Regions from separate parts of the Agarivorans albus genome, predicted to be linked through region 2. Evidence: predicted binding sites of a transcription regulator. Region 2 holds the regulator's gene; each other region holds the start of a gene.
The links. The regulator ArgR, encoded in region 2, controls arginine synthesis, uptake and breakdown. The targets are predictions, from matches to a motif close to ANTGAATANNTATTCANT.
Positions count from the first base shown of each region.

Region 1 (3,181 bases), 180 kb from region 2:
GCTAGAGCATCGAGTATTAGTTGCAGTAATCAATATACTCATGATGATCGGTTTAGTTGTGCTTAATCGAAGAGCCCAAATTTGGCCACGTTCAATAATGGCGGTGTGTTCAGGCCTAGTTGCGCTGGGTATTTGGTGCAGTAACTACGCTACTCAAACGGTGTTTCCTTCAAAGCAGCATAACGCTGAATATTACGACGTAAGTTACGCCGATACCGTGTTACCAGATGACCAAGTAATGTATGTAGTGCAAGTTGGTGACGACGTACGCATGTTCCCGCGTGAGCATTTACAAATTCCCCATATTGCAGGTTGGAACGTAGATGGCACCGACTACACCATGACCTTTTGTGGCTTGTCTAATTTGCCGGTAGTGATTGAAGCCGACTACGGTTTAGGCGAGTCTGACTTAAACGTATCGATTCAAACACATAACAATCTGATTTTTAAAGACACCAAAAACGATGTTTTTCTTCAGCAAATTACTATGGAATCGGAGTTTACCGACCACAAACCAAAACAAGTTCCAAATACTTTAATGTCGTGGGCTGCAGCGCGTGAGTTATACCCTAATGGCCAGGTGTTTATTTACCACTATGACCGTTTACTAGACAAGATGATCAATACCGCTTTTCAAGATGCTTTAGATGTTCAATTTGATAAAACGAGAGAAGATGAAGCTGCGTTTCCTACACTGCGCCTAGACGATAAACGCTACAACCAAAAAGAGCTGATTTATGGTTACGATGGTGGAGACTTCCAGTTTGCTTTTAGCATTGATGACGCGCGAACTTTTGCTGATGAAACCTTTGAAGTGAACGGCCAAACCTTAAGCATTAAATACAATAGCGAACATGACTTTGCCTACTTAGTCGATGGAGAAGGAGAACAGTTACCTACTCATAACGGCTTATTCTGGATGGTGTGGTCGCACTGGTTCCCTGATACCGTTACTTTAAACGGCTAGCCGATGCCCTAAGCTATAATCAAAAAAAAGCCCGATAAGTAGCGGGCTTTTTAATTAGCTTGTAAGTTGTTATTTGTGTTTTAGGTGTTGGGCTGTTGTAAATCGTTTATGCCCCAAAGTGAGCTAGCGTAACTGATTGAACGTTAAAGATGCTCAAAGAGGACATTGTGAGCGATAATAGGAAATGTGTTGATGGCGACCCATACCTGCGTGTGCTAGGCTTTTGTTTATGAAGAATTATTCAACAGCAACAGCAACAGCAACAGCAACAGCATGGAGCATGGAGAATGAATACTTTCCTTACCCGCGTATTATTAACCGTTGGTATCGCAGTTACGTTTAATACTTCCGCTTCAGAAAGCGATGGCGGAATTCCCTACAAGTGGGCTCCATGGAAAGATCCTGAGAATCCAATGGTACTCAAGATGACTGACGAGAAAGATGTCTTGTTTGAACGCCGGGATCAGTCAATGGGTGCCAAGCGTGAGCCCGGATTATTCTATCCAAATCGCTATACCTTCGGCCCGAACTGGTCGGCAATACCGACCTTTTTGGGTGCGCCGATTGCCCAGACACCAGAAGACCTAAAAGCGGCTAAAGTTGACATCGCCATGTTCGGTATGACGATTGGTGATCAGATGTTGCCAGGCGGTAGATTTGGTGCCCAGCAGATGCGGTCACTGATTGACTACATGTCGTACCCTGCTCAGGGGACAGATCAGTTTATTGGTGTTGATATCGGCAAGCTGGTCATGGTTGATTACGGTAACGCTGCCGCTAACTGGATGGCGGATAATCAGGTCAACCTTGATGAGGTGCATAAAATTGTCAGTGAAATCTTAAGTGCCGATGCGATTCCTGTTGGTATTGCTGGCACCCATATTCAAAGTTACGGATTTATGACAGCGCTAGCTGAGAAGTATGGTCCCGGTGAAGTGGCTATCGTTCACGTAGATGCGCACTACGACGCCTATAAAGCGGGTGCAGGTCGTTTCGTTCACAATGGGTCTTTTTTCAAACTGGCTGTCGAGAAGGGAGTCGTAAAGGGCAGTGACATCCATCAAGTTGGCTTGCGCGGCCAAACGCCGGGGGCTTACGATCTAAACTGGATGCGTGAAAACAAGTTGAATTTTCACTTCCAGGCTGAAATCGAGAAAAATGGGTGGGATGCGGTGCTAGCTAAGCTGCTTTCAGAGGTCAAAGGCCGCAAGGTATACATAACCTTTGATATGGATGGAGTTGACCCAGCATATGCACCTGGTGTGGGTACGCAAGATCCTGACGGCCTAACGGCAGGCCAGGCGATCCAACTGGTGCGGGCTTTGGGCATTCAAAACGAAATCGTCGCTGCTGAATTTAATGAGTACAACCCACTTTTGGACGATGCTCATCAAACAACAGGCATTCTGATGGATCGCCTAATCCGTTCGCTACTCGGCGGAATTCAGGGGCGTAGAGAAGGAATAACAGACCCAATGTATTACGACCCTGAACGTATCAACCACGCTGATCAATAACATCTCTCCGAACAAGAGGCCGGGTATCCGGCCTTGTATACGCTGAATGGATTCAGGGCAATATATGGACATGAAGCACGCTTTCCTGAAAGAACCATTGTTACATTTCCTGTTTTTGGGAGGGTTGATTTTTCTCGCCGATGCATTGTTGGCAAGTGATCGCAAGGAACAAATCTTCGTTGACCAAAGCAGTATCGACTATTTGGTCAAGCAGCAGGAAAGGCTATCGCTGCGTACTTACAGCGATGAAGACATTGAACAGTTAATTGCGGCCTACATTGAAGACGAAATCCTTTATAGAGAGGCGTACAAGCGTGGATTGAACCAAGGAGACACACGCATGCGCCGCAATATGATCCTCAAACTCAGGGGATTGATGATCGCTAAGGTGAAGGAGCCCTCCGAAGCTCAACTAAAAGATTTCTACCAAAATAACCTCGAACGCTACACTGGCCCTGAGCAGTTTCAGGTCGATCATGTTTATTTTAAAGATGAAAGCAGTGTCTCAACTGGTCTGCTCGATGAGCTCAATCAAGGGGCAGATTTTCGATCCTTGTCTGAGTCTTATTTTCAGACCTATGGCCAGTCTTCAATTAATAGTCCCCGCAGTGAACTAGCGTCTTTGTTCGGCGAACAAGCTTCTCGTTACATCGTAGAGACTGACTCTGACCATTGGATGGGACCATTCTCATCAGCT
Region 1 covers NZ_AP023032.1:899,987-903,167, forward strand. Annotated here, with positions in the region: gene K5620_RS04245 (DUF3179 domain-containing (seleno)protein) at 1-967, shown strand, start outside; gene K5620_RS04250 (arginase family protein) at 1,255-2,484, shown strand; gene K5620_RS04255 (peptidyl-prolyl cis-trans isomerase) at 2,549-3,181, shown strand, end outside.
Region 1: the regulator ArgR is predicted to act here: its motif matches at 1,196-1,213, upstream of K5620_RS04250 (arginase family protein).

Region 2 (3,181 bases):
ACCAGCTGAAATAAGAACAATATCGGCACCTTCTAGGGCCGGGCTTGGGTCTTCGCCTGCAAATCCTTTAATGGCCACTTGTGTAGGGATGTGGCTCAAATCTACAGCAACACCTGGTGTTACTGGGGCGATGTCGTAAAGCGAAAGTTCAGAACCAGCGGGTAACTGAGTTTTTAATAGTAATGAAAGGGCTTGGCCAATTCCGCCTGCAGCACCTAATACGGCAACTTTCATCAAACTTCTCCATGCTTTTTGTAGTTGTAGAGGGGATGTCTATAGAGACAGCTGACAAGATAACGGAATCCGCCTCAAAATACAATTTAGCAACATTTTTAAAGCAAGTTTAAAACAGGAAAAGGTTGCCTTAATCACACTTTAACAATATGGCTTAAGACCTTGGTCTAACAGTATTTGTTAGTTAAAAAAGGACTGATATATTGTTTGGTAAGTGCCATTATTTTTTAACACTTTAAGCGCATGGTTGATTTGATTCAGCAGGTCTTCGTCTTGCTTGGAAACAGCCATACCCAAACCACTAGCAGGATAGCTTTCATCCACTTGAGTAACAAAGTTGGGATGACTCGCTAACCAGTAATGCGCAGCAGCGGCATCCAAAAACACCGCATCTATTTTCGTTTGTTCTAAATCATTAAGTGCCAATTGATAACTGGGGTAAGCAATCGACAAAATATCTGGTCGTTGCTCACGTAAAAAACGCATAAAGCTGGAACCGCTTTGCACTGCCACAACAGCGTTATTAGCCAAGGCTTGGTCAGAGCTAGTTATATATACCGCCATATTGTCAAAATACGCATCGCTAAAATTAACTAACTGTTTTCGCTGCTCGGTGATATCTAAAGCTGAAATCGCCAAGTTATAGTGCCCTGCCGCAACACTCGTCAGCAAACTGTCAAAAGGCTGATGGTAAAACTCACATTCTCTGTTTATTTGTATACACACCGCTTTGGCTAGTTCGATATCAAAACCTACTAATTGCTTTTGCTCGTCAAAGGCTTCAAATGGTGGGTAAGAGGCTTCGGTAACAATTCGTAAGGGTTTATCTTCAGCAAAGGCTGAACTAAACACAAAAACAGGAAAAAGAATGAAAAGTTTAATCCACATAATCAACTACTCATCGAGTCGGATGGGGTTATCATAATTCAGCTTAGCAAAGGCTCACAACTAATTGTTATTAAATGCAATAATAATTCTGTGTCAGAGTATGCATTTATATGCATAAAACTAGAATAAAGTTGAATTAGAGTAAAAAGTTGGCGACAATGGCAACGGATTTATAAGCTCGGATCACCGATGAAATATAGCGATAAACAAGAACAGTTAATAAAAGCCTTTAAATCACTATTAAAAGAGGAACGATTTGGCTCGCAAGCCGAAATAGTGACCGCCCTGCAAGAGCAAGGTTTCGAAAACATTAATCAATCGAAAGTGTCACGCATGCTAAGTAAGTTTGGCGCAGTGCGTACTCGTAACGCAAAAATGGAAATGGTTTACTGCTTGCCGGCAGAATTAGGGGTTCCAACCGTTTCTAGCCAACTAAAAATCTTAGTATTAGAAATGGATTTCAATGACGCTCTCATCGTTATCCACACCAGCCCCGGCGCAGCTCAACTAATAGCCCGTTTGTTAGATTCATTAGGCAAAGCTGAGGGTATTCTTGGCACCATTGCTGGTGATGACACGATTTTTATCACCCCTACTCGCCAAGTAGATATTGCCGATGTCTTCCAGTCAGTGAAAGAACTCTTCGAGGTTGGCTAACGAAGCCTAATTAGCTTCCCTAAAGCGATGCTTTAGGGAAGACAAATGCCGCATCCCCATCTACCGATAACCACACTTTTGTGCCAGCACTCGCCTGCCAATGATCGCGCATACGCGCATGAATCACTCGCTCAGGCATATTGCTTAGCTGCAATCTAAAGTGGGTTTCATTTCCCATTGCATGCACTGATATCACTGTAGCTTCTATCTGGTCTTTGTTTTCGAGCTGGTGTACTACGATATCTTTAGCCCGCACAATAATCTCTGCCATCTGCTGATCTTCGATGTCAGCTGCAGCAAACGCCCCAAGTGGCGTGTTAACTTTGTGCCCTTCAACTTCCACTTCAAAGCGATTGCTAGGGCCAAATAACGCTGCCACAAAGGCGTTTTTCGGATTATTGTAAATTTCTTGAGGGCTAGCATTTTGCACAATCTCCCCCTTTTCCATCACTACAATTTTGTCGGCGATAAACATTGCTTCTAATGGATCGTGGGTCACCATTACCGCAGGGGTATTGGTTTTCTTCAGTACATCAAGGGTTTCTTCACGTACTTGCTGACGAAGATGCTCATCAAGCGCGGAGAAAGGTTCATCTAACAGTAAAGTGCTTGGCTCTGGAGCTAAGGCACGAAGTAGAGCTACCCGCTGCTGCTGGCCACCCGACAAGGTATGCGGAAAGCGTTCTAACAAACCTTGCATGCCCATATTATCTAGGCTTTCCTCAATCCAATTACGCCGCTTAACAAGATCTTGCTGTTTACGTAAACCATACTCGATGTTTTTACGCACACTCATATGAGGGAATAAGGCATAGTCTTGGAACATCATGCCAATGGCTCGTTGCTCTGGTGCTAGATGAATCGCTTGCTTGGGCGCAGCCACTAGCCTGTCTTGCAAGTAAAGCTCGCCACTTTGTAGTCGCTCTAAACCAGCGATAAGGCGTAGCAGTGTGGTTTTACCACAACCCGATGGACCCAATAGCGCAACGATTTGATTTTCGCTCACTTCAATGCTGACATTTTTTAATGCCTGTTGTTCGCCGTAAAAATGATTAACTTTGCGTAAAACAATACTCATTGCAGGTTTATTGTCCTTGTGGGCGACGTTCAGAAGAACCGATATTTCGACTCATGATAATAACCGGGATAATGCCCGCCAGTAATATAGTTAATGCAGCCAAAGCGCTTTGCTCAAGCTGTTCTAAAGAGGCTAAATCCCATACTTGGGTAGATAAAGTATCAAAATTAAACGGCCTTAGTATCAGGGTGATAGGCAACTCTTTCATGGTGTCTACAAACACCAGTAGCATGGCGGTGAGCACACTTGGTCGTATTAAAGGGAGATGAATTCGCCATAGCGTCTTACCTGAACGACTGCCAAGAATACGTGAGGCGTCATCCA
Region 2 covers NZ_AP023032.1:723,620-726,800, reverse strand. Annotated here, with positions in the region: gene mdh (malate dehydrogenase) at 1-234, opposite strand, end outside; gene K5620_RS03495 (transporter substrate-binding domain-containing protein) at 415-1,122, opposite strand; gene argR (transcriptional regulator ArgR) at 1,312-1,779, shown strand; gene K5620_RS03485 (ABC transporter ATP-binding protein) at 1,799-2,857, opposite strand; gene K5620_RS03480 (ABC transporter permease) at 2,865-3,181, opposite strand, start outside.

Region 3 (3,181 bases), 1.4 Mb from region 2:
ATTGTGTTCTCCTTGGTGTTTCTAAAAGATCCGTATTTATTGGTTAAAAACGGTTTTAAAGAGTTACTGCTTAGTGCCCCTGATGATGCCCACACTAAGCCATTTTTAGCGGCACTTAATGAGCAGTCATTAGTTGATGGTTTTAGTGTTGCTGATGCCATGGTAATGAAAACCGGCCGCAGGTTTTGGGTAACTCTAGAGTTAGAATGCCAACAATCTCAACTTGCCCTTAGCGATTTGGTGCAGCAGCGTAAACAGCTGCGAGCATTAGCCAATCAGTTTTATGAGAATAACTACACTGAGATAGTATTTGTTGAGCCTAAAGCTTTGAGCGAAGATGCTGCAAGTTGAATTAAACTAAACTGCACCGAATAGTCGCTGTGTCGCCGTTTAAAATCGGCTACTATAGCGACTTTCTTGGTTTTGACTTATACACGGTTTGCTCAAGCTACATGTTACTTATCATCGACAATTACGACTCATTTACCTACAACCTATATCAATACTTTTCGCAGTTAGGTATTCAGGTTGAAGTGCGTCGTAACGATCAAATTACTCTAGAGCAAATTGAACAATTAGCCCCCAGCCATTTGGTAATATCGCCAGGGCCCTGCTCGCCTAACGAGGCTGGCATATCTCTAGATGTGATTGCCAGGTTTGCTCAGCGCTTGCCTATTTTGGGGGTGTGTTTGGGTCATCAATGCATTGCGCAGCATTTTGGTGCACAGGTGGTGCGTGCAGCACAAGCTATGCACGGCAAAGTACGGCCCATTTATCATCAGCAGCAATCAGTGTTTAAGGGCTTGGCTAATCCACAAATGGTAACGCGTTACCATTCTTTAGTGGTGGCGAAAGACAGCTTGCCAGAGTGCTTAGAAGTCACTGCATGGAGCCAAGATGATGAGGGCGAAGCGCTTGAAATTATGGGGTTAAAACACCGGGATTTACCGATCCATGCAGTGCAGTTTCATCCAGAAAGTATACTTACACAACAAGGTTTACAGTTATTAGCTAACTTTGTTGATTCTACAAAGTAGAACGTTTTAGATTCTATAAATGCTTATCTAGTGATTTTATAGAATGAATAGATTGTGCATATTTATGCTGTAGTGGCTAAGTCTTTGGCTGTTTTCTGTCAGCTTAGCAATAATTGATTTAGAACTATGCACTGAATATGCGTAAAAATGGCCATATTTTGTATGGCTTAAAGGTACTATGCTCAGACAAGGCTCTTGAGATTTGCCATAATCGCCAAACTGTTTACAAACTATTAACCTTTCTGGCCCTGTATAACGGAATAGCCAGAAAGCTAAAAGGAGAACACTACATGTCACACGCTGTTACTCGCGCGCTATTCGATGAAGTTATGGTTCCAAACTATGCACCAGCGGCCATTATTCCGGTGAAGGGTGAAGGTTCGCGTTTATGGGATCAAGACGGTCGTGAGTATATCGACTTTGCTGGTGGTATCGCCGTTAACTGCTTAGGCCATTGTCATCCTGCGTTGGTGAAGAGCTTAACCGACCAAGGCAACTCACTATGGCACTTAAGTAATGTACTCACTAATGAGCCAGCATTGCGTTTAGCCAAAAAATTGGTAGACAGTACCTTTTCTGAGAAAGTGTTCTTTTGTAATTCTGGCGCAGAAGCCAACGAAGCCGCACTAAAACTAGCGCGCCGTTATGCTATTGAGCATGGCTCTGCCGATAAAACCAAAATCATCGCTTTTGAACAAGGCTTCCATGGACGTACTTTCTTTACTGTAACCGTGGGTGGTCAAGCAACTTATTCAGACGGCTTTGGACCAAAACCCGGCGATGTAGAACACATTCCTTACAATGATCTTGCAGCCTTAGAAGCCATTATTGATGATCAAACCTGTGCGGTGATGATGGAGCCCTTGCAAGGTGAAGGCGGCATTATTAGCCCTGACTTAGAGTTTGCCCAAAAAGTACGTGAGCTATGTGATAAACACCAAGCATTGCTAATTTTTGATGAAGTGCAAACCGGTGTCGGCCGTACTGGCGAACTATACGCATACATGGGCTTAGGTGTAACGCCAGATATTTTAACCTCGGCTAAAGCCTTAGGTGGCGGTTTTCCAATTGGCGCGATGTTAACCACTACGGCTATTGCAGCTTCAATGAAAGTCGGCACCCACGGTAGCACCTATGGTGGTAACCCATTGGCTTGTGCCGTAGCTGAAACGACTTTTGATATTGTTAATTCTGAAGAAGTGCTAAGTGGCGTTAAGCAACGTGAACAATGGTTTAGAGAAGCACTTAATCGCATCAACGAAAAGTATCAGGTATTTGCAGAAGTGCGTGGCAAAGGTTTGCTGTTAGGTGCGGTATTAAATGAACAATACCAGGGCCGAGCTAGAGACTTCTTAGTAGCTGCTGCAGCAGAAGGCTTAATGGTTCTGGTTGCTGGTGCTAATGTTGTGCGTTTTACTCCTTCTCTTATTGTTCCTCAGGCAGACGTTGAATCAGGCATGCAGCGTTTTGAGCAAGCTGTTGCCAACGTGGTAAACGGCTAAACCAGTTGGGCTGGGGCCGTTAAAGGTTTCAGCCCAAGCAATACTTTTAATAAACACAAATAGTGGCTAATACTTAGCTACGGCTTCATGCTATTTAATAAAGGGAGAAATAGCCATGTTAGTTATCCGTCCTATTAAGGAAACGGATTACCCTGCCTTGTTACAAATGGCAGTGGGTTCGGGGATAGGCTTTACTTCTTTACCGGTAGACGAACCTTTATTGCGTGAAAAGCTCGCGCATTCTATTCGATCGTTTGCCAGTGATATCGACCACCCTGGCGACCTGCATTATTTAATGGTGGCCGAAGATACCGAAACTGGCGAAGTAGTGGGAACCAGCGCCATAGATGCCGCAGTAGGCATGGCCAGCCCATTTTATACTTATCATCTCGGCAAAGTTGTACATGCTTCACGTAGCCTAAATGTATACAACGTGGTGGAAACGCTCACCTTAACCAATGATTACACCGGCGTGACCGAGCTATGCACCTTGTTTTTGCAAGAGTCTCACCGACAAGGTCAAAATGGTCGTTTATTGTCGAAGTGTCGCTTTTTGTTGATGGCCGAGCACCCGCAACGCTTTAACGACTCAGTTATTGCTGAAATGCGCGGCGTATCCGACGAGCAAGGCCGTTCTCCTTT
Region 3 covers NZ_AP023032.1:4,111,859-4,115,039, reverse strand. Annotated here, with positions in the region: gene K5620_RS18625 (cation efflux transmembrane domain-containing protein) at 1-351, shown strand, start outside; gene K5620_RS18620 (anthranilate synthase component II) at 453-1,037, shown strand; gene K5620_RS18615 (aspartate aminotransferase family protein) at 1,328-2,539, shown strand; gene astA (arginine N-succinyltransferase) at 2,655-3,181, shown strand, end outside.
Region 3: the regulator ArgR is predicted to act here: its motif matches at 1,091-1,108, upstream of K5620_RS18615 (aspartate aminotransferase family protein).

Region 4 (3,181 bases), 560 kb from region 2:
CACCAGTGCTCAATGCTGTGTCATTATTATTGATGCTTGGCTCTGCTTTTATTGCTTTGGTATCGATGTTATTTGATGGCAAAAGTAAACAGAATTAAGTTCTTAGTGTTTAAAAAATAACAACGTTTTGTTGTGGCTTATGCACTTAAGTTGACGATAAAAGTTAAAAATTAGCTGCGCTATTATTGTTTATCGCTATTGCGATTTGAGCGTGATATAACCAACAGCTCACTGTTGTATTAGGGAGTAGTTGGTGAAACACAGCAGTACCCACTCTAAAGCCTTTATTATCTTACTTGCAGGCATGATGTCGTTGGTAGCCTTGTCGGTTGATGCAATGCTACCGGCCCTGGTAGCCATTGCCGAAGATTTCGAACTGGCTAATCCCGCGCATGCCCAATGGACCATCACATCACTGTTTATAGGCCTTTCGATTGGCCAACTTGTTTATGGGCCATGGTCAGATGCGGTTGGCCGAAAACCTCCTATCTATGTTGGTTACCTATTGTTTATTGTGGGTAGCATTATCTGTGTATTGTCTAGCTCGTTTGCTTGGCTTATCGCCGGGCGAGTACTGCAAGGTATGGGCGCAGCTGCGCCAAGAATTATTACCATGGCCTTAGTGCGCGACAAGTTAAAAGGCGCTGAAATGGCGCGCATTATGTCTGTGGTGTTTTCGGTATTTATTGTAGTGCCGATTTTGGCCCCCGCGGTGGGGCAAGTTATTTTAGGTTTGGCCCACTGGCGTTGGATCTTCGGCATGTTATTGCTAATGGCTATTGCTACTGGTCTTGGGTTTTGGCGGGGACAAGAAGAAACCTTAACCTTGGATAAACGTCGCCCTCTAACATTACAAAGTTTTGTAGAAGGACTTAAGTATTTACTGCAAAAGCGCAGTGCGCTGGTTTACACCATTGTATCTGGTTTTATTTTTGGCGCTTTTATGGGGTATTTAAATAGCGCGCCATTGTTGTTTATTCAACTCTACAATCAAGCAGACAACTTTGCGCTGCTTTTTGCTTTAGCGGCAATTGCCGTAGGTGTTGCATCGTTAGTGAATGGTCGCTTTGTACTTAAGTTAGGCATGCGCTTAATGATTAAGGCTGCGTTGTGGGGCTTACTTGCCCTTACGAGCGTATTTTGTTTATTACTAATAGCTAGCAGCGGAGTGCCTCCTCTTTGGTGGTTAATGGCTTATTTAATCCCAGCATTTTTCTGCATTGGTATTTTGTTTGGTAATTTAAATTCTTTAGCCATGGAGCCTTTAGGAGCAATTGCAGGAATGGGCTCGGCGTTTGTCGCGAGTATTTCTACGTTGGTGGCTATTCCCATTGGTAGCCTTATCGGCCTTAGCTTCAACCAAACCTGTTATCCAGTGGTTATCGGATTTGGGTTAGTGGCAGCGAGTAGCTTGTTGCTAATCAAGTGCTTCGATAATCCAGATGTTGAAAACAAGCAATCATCGGTTTCTTAAAGCATAAAATATCGTTTTAAATCTACATTAAATCAGCGGCTTAAGGAAAAGCTGGAGAGTTTTTCTTTAATTCGCTGATTAGTTGTTACGGTTTGGTGTTTTAACTAAGCTCTGGAAAGATATGTTGGTTCTAAATGTTGAATTTATAGTTATTTGTGATTCTTAATACTGTTTGGTATGGCGCTGGCAGCTGTTTGTTATTAGTCTTGATGTTATCACTTTGTTAACCAGAGATTGAGCCATGAACACTCATGCAGATTGTTTATTACAGCTAAACCATTTAAGCGGTGCCGCAGTGCACGATTTATCCTCTTCATTTGATAATCTTCCTCATACTAAGCATGCCGATGGGCAATACCGTTTACGTCGCTATTCTGTTGTTCGTATTAATGAAGGAAAAGTGCAAGCTCTGCCAGGACGGAGCTTTGTGCAAAGTGAACAGGTGAATCACTTTCAAGGCGATGTTATTCGTCAGTTTGAGGATATTGAGCAGAGCATTATTGCTTCCAAAGGCATGTATGAAATGTGTGCCCTTTTCTTGGAAGCAAATAGCTTAAGTGAACAGCAAGAGATTGAAATTCATCAAATTAGAATTGCCGCACAAGCTTCCGATACACCAGTTGCCCCTGAAGGAGTGCATCAAGATGGATTTAGCCATATCGCCGTAGTGGGCATTCGTCGTCATAATATTGATGGTGGAGACTTCATGGTGTTTAAAGATAAACATCAAGCACCGATTATGACCTTGGCACTAGACAGTGGCGAGGTAGCCTTACTTGATGACAGTAAACTTTGGCACTATGCAAGGCCCATTCGTGCTCATCGCCCCAGTGAACCGGGCTTTATGGATGTATTTGTATTAACAGCAAAGGATGAAGCATGAGTTTTTCTGTAGAGGCTGCACGCAAGCTGTTTCCTGCCTTAAATGCTAGGGGCGACGAAGAGCCCTTTATTTATCTGGATGGGCCTGGGGGGGCGCAACTGCCCGCTTCGGTGCTGCAAGCCATGAACGATTATTTTATAAAAGGCAATTCCAATCTAGGCGGCGCTTTTGCTAGTAGCAAGCATACTGAACAGGTTGTAGAAAAAGGGAGGCAGCAGGCTAAAACCTTATTGAATGCCGCTAGCGCTAATAACATTGTGTTTGATGCCAATATGACATCCTTAACCTTTAAGTTAAGTAGGGCAATAAGCCGAGATTGGCAAGCTAATGATGAAATACTGGTGACCGCACTTGATCATTATTCCAATGTGTCGAGCTGGCAGCACGCAGCTGCCGACAAAGGGGCTAAGGTGCATCAAGTGAGAGTTGACCCAGTTAACTGTAATTTGGACTATGCGCACCTAGAGTCACTGATCAATTCTAATACCCGCCTTATTGCGCTTACTTATGCCTCTAATACCAGTGGTAGCATTGTTGATTTACAAAGAGTTATCCAAAAAGCGAAAAGCGTTGGTGCAATGGTTTATGTGGATGCGGTGCATTATGTGCCGCACCGTTTAGTGGATGTGCAACAACTGGGCTGCGACTTCTTGCTCTGTTCGGCTTACAAGTTTTTTGGCCCTCACCTGGGTATTGCTTATGTGTCCGATCCTTGGCTGGAGCTGCTCAAACCTTATAAAGTTGAGCCTGCAACCAATATCGGCCCAGGTCGCTTTGAAACCGGAACCCAAAGCTTTGCGGCGATTGCAGGCATGAGTGCAGCA
Region 4 covers NZ_AP023032.1:1,285,729-1,288,909, forward strand. Annotated here, with positions in the region: gene K5620_RS05910 (ABC transporter permease) at 1-98, shown strand, start outside; gene K5620_RS05915 (multidrug effflux MFS transporter) at 254-1,474, shown strand; gene K5620_RS05920 (2OG-Fe dioxygenase family protein) at 1,716-2,357, shown strand; gene K5620_RS05925 (cysteine desulfurase-like protein) at 2,354-3,181, shown strand, end outside.
Region 4: the regulator ArgR is predicted to act here: its motif matches at 1,611-1,628, upstream of K5620_RS05920 (2OG-Fe dioxygenase family protein).